Regions from separate parts of the Halobacillus sp. A1-3 genome, predicted to be linked through region 1. Evidence: predicted binding sites of a transcription regulator. Region 1 holds the regulator's gene; the other holds the start of a gene.
The links. Region 1 encodes CtsR, which represses protease genes until heat stress. Its sites were predicted from a motif close to ATGGTCAATAAAGGTCAAACA; they were not measured.
Positions count from the first base shown of each region.

Region 2: the regulator CtsR is predicted to act here: its motif matches at 2,257-2,277, upstream of clpP (ATP-dependent Clp endopeptidase proteolytic subunit ClpP).

Region 1 is NZ_JBPCEO010000014.1:7-3,431, reverse strand. Features, by position in the region: gene clpC (ATP-dependent protease ATP-binding subunit ClpC) at 1-365, opposite strand, end outside; gene mcsB (protein-arginine kinase McsB) at 384-1,454, opposite strand; gene mcsA (protein-arginine kinase activator protein McsA) at 1,454-2,002, opposite strand; gene ACRYKC_RS19245 (CtsR family transcriptional regulator) at 2,022-2,486, opposite strand; gene ACRYKC_RS19240 (MgtC/SapB family protein) at 2,649-3,287, opposite strand.
Region 2 is NZ_JBPCEO010000005.1:128,023-131,447, forward strand. Features, by position in the region: gene ACRYKC_RS10610 (gluconeogenesis factor YvcK family protein) at 1-126, shown strand, start outside; gene whiA (DNA-binding protein WhiA) at 159-1,115, shown strand; gene ACRYKC_RS10620 (HPr family phosphocarrier protein) at 1,252-1,506, shown strand; gene clpP (ATP-dependent Clp endopeptidase proteolytic subunit ClpP) at 1,610-2,224, opposite strand; tRNA gene ACRYKC_RS10630 (tRNA-Arg) at 2,443-2,518, shown strand; gene ACRYKC_RS10635 (PucR family transcriptional regulator) at 2,823-3,425, opposite strand, start outside.

The sequences.
Region 1 (3,425 bases):
CGGGCAGCGACGCCTTCACCTTCTCGGATCAACCCTAGAAGAATATGCTCGGTTCCCACGTAGGAATGACCCAATTTACGCGCTTCATCCATAGATAGTTCAATCACTTTTTTAGCACGTGGTGTGTAGTGGATCGTCTGTGATACTTTCTCACCTTTTCCAATTAGTTTTTCAACCTCTTGCTGGATTTTAGATGATTCGAGACCTAGAGCTGTTAATGCTTTAGCCGCTATACCTTCACCTTCACTGACTAATCCAAGTAAAATGTGTTCAGTTCCAATGTTGTTATGACCTAAGCGAACAGCTTCTTCCTGTGCTAATGCAAGTACTTTCTGAGCTCTTTCTGTAAAACGCCCAAACATCATGGACAATCCCTCCTAACATTATTCTTCATTTTCTAATTGAAGTCTTTCTCGAATTAGTGATGCTCTTCGAATATCTCTTTCATCAGGACTTAGTGTGGTTTTTGCATATTGTTGCAAAAATCCAGGCTGAGTTAAAATCATCAGCTCATTCAATATAGTCTTTGGAATATGATCAATGAAGCCAAGATCAATTCCTAACCTAAGATCAGATAAACACTTAGCCGCTTCTTTAGACTCTATGATACGACTGTGCTTCAGAACACCATATGAGCGGAAAATTCTGTCTTCCAACTGGATTCCAGAACGGTTCATCAATGCATCTCTTGCTTTTCGTTCCTGATCGATCAACTGCTTAACTACACTATGGAGATCTTCCACAATATCCTGCTCTGATTTTCCCAGTGTAATTTGATTCGATATTTGATAAATGTTTCCCACAGCCTCGCTGCCTTCTCCATAGATTCCCCTAACAACTAAACCTAATTGGTTAATAGCCGGGGTCATACGGTTGATCTGCTGAGTCATTGATAAGGCTGGAAGGTGCATCATCACGGATGCCCGCATCCCTGTCCCCACGTTTGTCGGACATGCGGTCAAGTATCCACGCTTTTCATCAAAAGCATAATCAATCTTTTCTTCCAGCCAATCATCCAGTTGAGAGGCCTGCTCTAAAGCTCGATCAAGCTGGAAGCCAGGGAAATAAAGCTGAATCCTAATATGATCTTCCTCGTTGACCATAACCGATACTTGTTCATTTTGAGAAATGAGCGTAGCAGATTGGTCTGATTTCTCAGCTAAATGAGGACTGATCAAATGTTTTTCCACTAATACGCGCTTTTCAACGGGTTGCAACTCTTTCATCTTTACAAGCTCGAAATTTTCATAATCCCTGAAAGATTGATTTTTAAATTCTCCGTTAAAAAACTCGAGGATTTTTTCTAACGTTTCTTCAGAAGCGACCGTTGGAAAAGGATGCTGCGAAAAATTCCGAGCAAGTCGAATTCGGCTGCTCATTACAATATCGCTATCCGGTCCCTCCTGCTTCATCCAAGGGCTTATCGCCTCGTTCATAAACTGTTGCAATGACATTATTGATCACCGTCCTCCCCCTCATGAAGTTGGCTGTGCAAAGTTTTGATCTTATCTCTAACTTTCGCTGCTTCCTCGAATTCTTCCTGCTCGATTAATTGTCGAAGCTTGGATTTATGTTCATCAAGCTCTCTTTTCATGTGCAGGTTGCCGCCTTCACGTTTAGGTATTTTCCCATCATGAGTCGTATTACCACTATGCACACGCCTTAAAATAGGATTCAATTTTTCATCAAAAGTTTGATAACAGGATGCACACCCAAATTTTCCTGTTCGTGCGAACTCTTGATAAGTCAGCCCGCATGTTGGACACTTCAGCTGTGTGGATTTTTTATACGGCTGGGTACTTTTATTACTGAATGACGAGGGGCTTTCAGTATGAAATAGACCAGAAAGGAGGTCATTCAATGTGAAATTCTCTTCCCCGTAGTTCATATACCCTTTATCTTTGGCACACTGTTCACATACGTGAATTTCTGTCTTTTGACCATTGATGACTTGAGTTAAATGAACGGTTGCCTGTCTTTGGTGACAATTTTGACATTCCATCTCATTCTCTCCCTTCTCCTTAACTTTTATATTTAAGAGTAAACAGTAATGCTGTCATAATTCGAGATCGAACTTCATCACGTAAGGGGAGAGGAAAAGCTAGTACTTCGCGGTCAATAATACTTTGTATTATTTTCGCTTCCCTATTTGTTATGATTTCACTTTCTAAGAGACGGGTAATAACATCAAGCGCTGCTGTTTGGGAAACTGTAGGCTGAACCATATCCATAATTTCTTCAATCATATCTGAATCTTTTTTGTGCTCGATCCGACTAATCCGGATATATCCGCCCCCACCTCGTTTACTTTCTACTATATATCCTTTTTCCACTGTAAAACGAGTCTTAATCACATAATTGATTTGAGAAGGTACACATTGAAATTGGTCAGCAATTTCACTCCGCTTAATTTCAATGGTCTTTTGATGATCTTCATTTAAAATATTCTTTAAATATTCTTCGATGATATCGGAAATATTCCTCATTTACCCTCCCCCTTTTTTGACTTTGACTATCTTTGACTTTAATTTTATTATACTCATTTTTGGGCAATACGCAACTAAAATGTTTATATAGAATACATCTCTCATGATTCCCTGTTTCTTCTTAAGTTAAAACAAAAAAACTACGTAGAATTCTACGTAGTTTTAATCACGATGGCTAACCTGAATGACCTCAGTAATATTGGATAAAGCTTGAAGCAAAGGGGCAGCTTGATAGGTCTGCTTTTTATCCAGGCCTATAATCAGCTTTTGATAATCATTTTCCTGTTTTCTAATGTCTATTTTATTTACGTATAAATTCGCATCTTCAAAGACTGCCAGCACTTGGTTCAAGCGAATATTCGGCTCTACTTTAATGTAAAACACATGCTTGCTATTGGTGTTGAATTTCTTCTTCTCAATCTTATTCAAGAACACGAGACTAAGTAAGACGAGGAGGGTGGTTATTGTAGCAATGTCATACATTCCCGCACCAACGACTAGCCCGATGCCCGCCACGGTCCAGATGGATGCCGCAGTCGTTAATCCCCGAATTGTCATTCCATTTACAATAATCGTCCCTGCACCTAAAAAGCCGATACCGCTAATTACGTAAGAAGGTATACGAGCAGGATCAAATCGTACATTCTCATACTTATCCATAAATTCTTCAAAACCATAGAGCGATAATAGCATCATGAGACATGCACCAATTCCTACTAGTATATGCGTTCGGAAACCAGCAGAATGGTTTTTCAGTTCACGTTCAAACCCAATTAATCCTGATAAAAGTAGAGCCATCATGATTCGAAAAATAAATGTAAAGATATCATCATCAAAAAAGTAAGACCATTCCAATCCAGATCCCTCCTTGCTTTTACTATATGTACCACACTATGAATATAGAAAAAACCAGAAGCATATGACTTCTGGTTTCTTGCA
Region 2 (3,425 bases), on a different contig from region 1:
TATGATATCGAGAGGATCAAGTCAATGGGGATAAAAGTAATAGAAGAAGACATCATAGATCATAGCCAGTCTATGTTGCGTCACGATACCGATAAATTAACAAAATTATTACACTCTATGCTATAAAAGGAACAATTGGCCAGAGGGGGTGGACATCTATGTCATTTGCATCGGAGATTAAAAAAGAGCTGACAAACGTAGAAGCTGAAACGTGCTGCTTGGAGTCAGAGCTTGCTGCACTAGTAAGGATGAATGGCACGTTTTCTTTATCCAATCGAGAATATGTACTTGATGTACAAACAGAAAATGCAGCCATTGCAAGAAGAATCTATACGTTAATTAAAAAATTATATCCGTATCCTGTTGAGCTCCTCGTTCGTAAAAAGATGAGGTTGAAGAAGAATAACGTCTATATTGTTAGAATGAAAGAGAAGGCGGATAAAGTATTAAATGATCTGGAAATACTGAATGGCCCTCTCTCCATTAACCCGGATATTCCAGAGAAATTCCTTCAGGATACATGCTGTAAACGAGCTTACTTGAGAGGGGCTTTCCTAGCCGGAGGTTCCGTAAACAATCCTGAGACATCTTCATACCACCTGGAGATCTATTCTTCTGATGAGGAACACAACGAGGCGTTGTGTAAGCTTATGAATCAATTCGGTCTTCATGCCCGGACGTTGAGTCGTAAGAAAGGATTTATTACTTATTTGAAAGAAGCGGATAAAATTACCGAACTGATCAGTAATATCGGGGCTCATCAAGCTCTTTTTAAATTCGAAGACGTCCGGATAGTGAGGGATATGCGTAACTCAGTTAACCGCTTAGTCAATTGTGAAACGGCGAATTTAAATAAGACGATCGGTGCTGCTTTTAGACAAGTTGAAAACATCAAGTTTATCGAAAGAACAGTCGGTCTTGAAGCACTGCCGGATAAGCTTCAGGAAATTGCGACACTGAGGCTGCAATATCAGGAAGTGTCTCTAAAAGAACTTGGAGAATATGTCTCTGGATCCCCTATTAGTAAATCGGGCATTAACCATCGTCTTCGAAAAATAGATGAGTTTGCTGAAAAAGTTCGACGTGGAGAAGTTACAGAAAACTCAAGAAATTAATGTTTTTCATTAGCTATTCATGCTATAATGGATTACAATTATTAACGCTTTCTATAAGACGGAAGCGTTTTTATTCCGTATGCTATGAATGCGCTTTCCAAAGATTATGTTGGGGAAACAGAGAGGAGAATGATAGGTGATCGAACGGTCCATTACAGTAGAACTTGAAACTGGATTACAAGCAAGACCTGCCGCACAGTTCGTACAACAAGCCAACCGCTTCAGTTCAGATATTTTTATTGAAAAAGATGAAAAAAGAGTTAACGCTAAAAGTATTATGGGGTTGATGAGCCTGGCTGTTGGTACAGGTGAGGAAATTACATTGATTGCTGATGGCTCGGATGAAGAGACAGCTTTAGAAGAACTGTCTGATTTTGTAAAAGAGTCGTAAATTTTTATCGTTATTTGTGAAAATATGAACGTAAACTTTACGGGAACGTTCCCATAATATAAGAAAATCCGCTGTGAAAACACAGCGGATTTTTACGAACTTATTATTCATCAGTTTTTTTATCCATAACTTTGTCAATCAACCCGTATTCTACAGCTTCATGTGCAGACATGAAGTTGTCACGGTCCGTATCGCGCTCAATGATTTCTAAAGGTTGACCTGTACGTTCTGCAAGGATTTTGTTTAGTTTCTCACGCATCTTAATGATTCGTTTTGCGTGGATTTCAATGTCAGAAGCTTGACCTTGAGTACCGCCAAGTGGTTGGTGAATCATCACTTCACTGTTTGGTAGTGCATAACGTTTACCAGGTTCACCAGCATTAAGCAGGAAAGCACCCATTGATGCAGCCATTCCTGTGCAAATTGTTGATACATTCGGTTTAATGAACTGCATTGTATCGAAGATTGCCATACCAGCTGTGATTGAACCACCTGGAGAGTTGATGTACAAGGAAATGTCTTTATCCGGGTCATCTGCAGCCAAGAATAGAAGCTGAGCGACAACAGAGTTAGCGATATTGTCATCGATCGGACTTCCGAGCATAATAATCCGGTCTTTAAGTAAGCGGGAGTATATGTCGTATGCACGTTCTCCGCGGTTTGTTTGTTCAATAACTGTAGGGACTAAATTCATTGTGGTTTCCTCCTTATCATCAATTAATTATGATGGAATATATTCATCATACAATTAAGGTCAGAAAAGGTCAAACAAAACGATTAACCTATTTCTGCAAGTTTTCTTCTACCATCATTCCCTAAAACTATTTGTATAAACGTATGTAATAAGAATTTTATGGAATAGAAATGAGAAGATCAACAAAAACTATTGCGTTTTTAACGTGAAATTACTATAATATTATTTGCATGTCGTTTCTTGCGCCTGTAGCTCAGTTGGATAGAGCGGTAGATTCCGGTTCTACGTCTGTCGGGGGTTCGAATCCTCTCAGGCGCGCTAAAAGTAAATAAACGTTGGTTGACCGTAGAGACACGAAATAGTTAAAGCGTCCCCGTTGTTAGTACGGTTGTCCGTGTAAAACCTACCACCGTTTATGAGGCCTCTCGATATCTTGACGTATTAGTTAAAATATCGAGAGGTTTTTTTGTGAGCAAAATTTGACGTAAGTGTATTGTTTTTCGAAGTTATCTTTAAAAAGAATGTGTTAAAAGCGAGTCCAGGCGAGAATATTAGGAGTTGAGGATAGATGAGCAAAGGATTTACGCTCCTCATTCTCTATTCCCATAACGAATACCACAAGTCAATACTGGTCGATCTTATAAGCTGCGATGCCTAATTGTATCTTAAGCCGATCATCTGCTGAACGTAAGTTGAGTCCGCTTTTCTCCTCAATTTTATTCAGTCGGTATTTTAATGTGTGGCGGTGGACGAAAAGATTCTGGGCTGTTGTTTGCATGTTCAAGTTATGTTTGAAATAAGTTTCCAATGTATGAAGTAGGTCGATCCCTTTCTCGCTTGCTTTCAGTAAATCTCCTATTTGTTCATCATAAAACTGGTGCAAGTTGACCCCGACCTCTTTCATTTGCAACAAAAAATGAAAGGTTCCAAGGTCGTCAAAGTGGATGATTTCTTTACTATCAAGTAATAGATGCGAAAGGTCGACGGCATATTTTGCTTCCATAGCACTCTGGCTTAAGTCATTAATATGGTTATACATCTTCCCTGCGCCGATTAACATCCTACGGTGCGGGTGTTTTTGTTTCCAAGTTTCCAAAAGGGTAGCAGCTGCAGATAGTACATCTTCTTTGGCTTTTCTATCCATTCCTGTCTTTACTTCCAAAAGAATGATGATATTATCGAGTCTATTCCTCACTATAATCTGCCTGTTCTGCTTTTGAAAAAG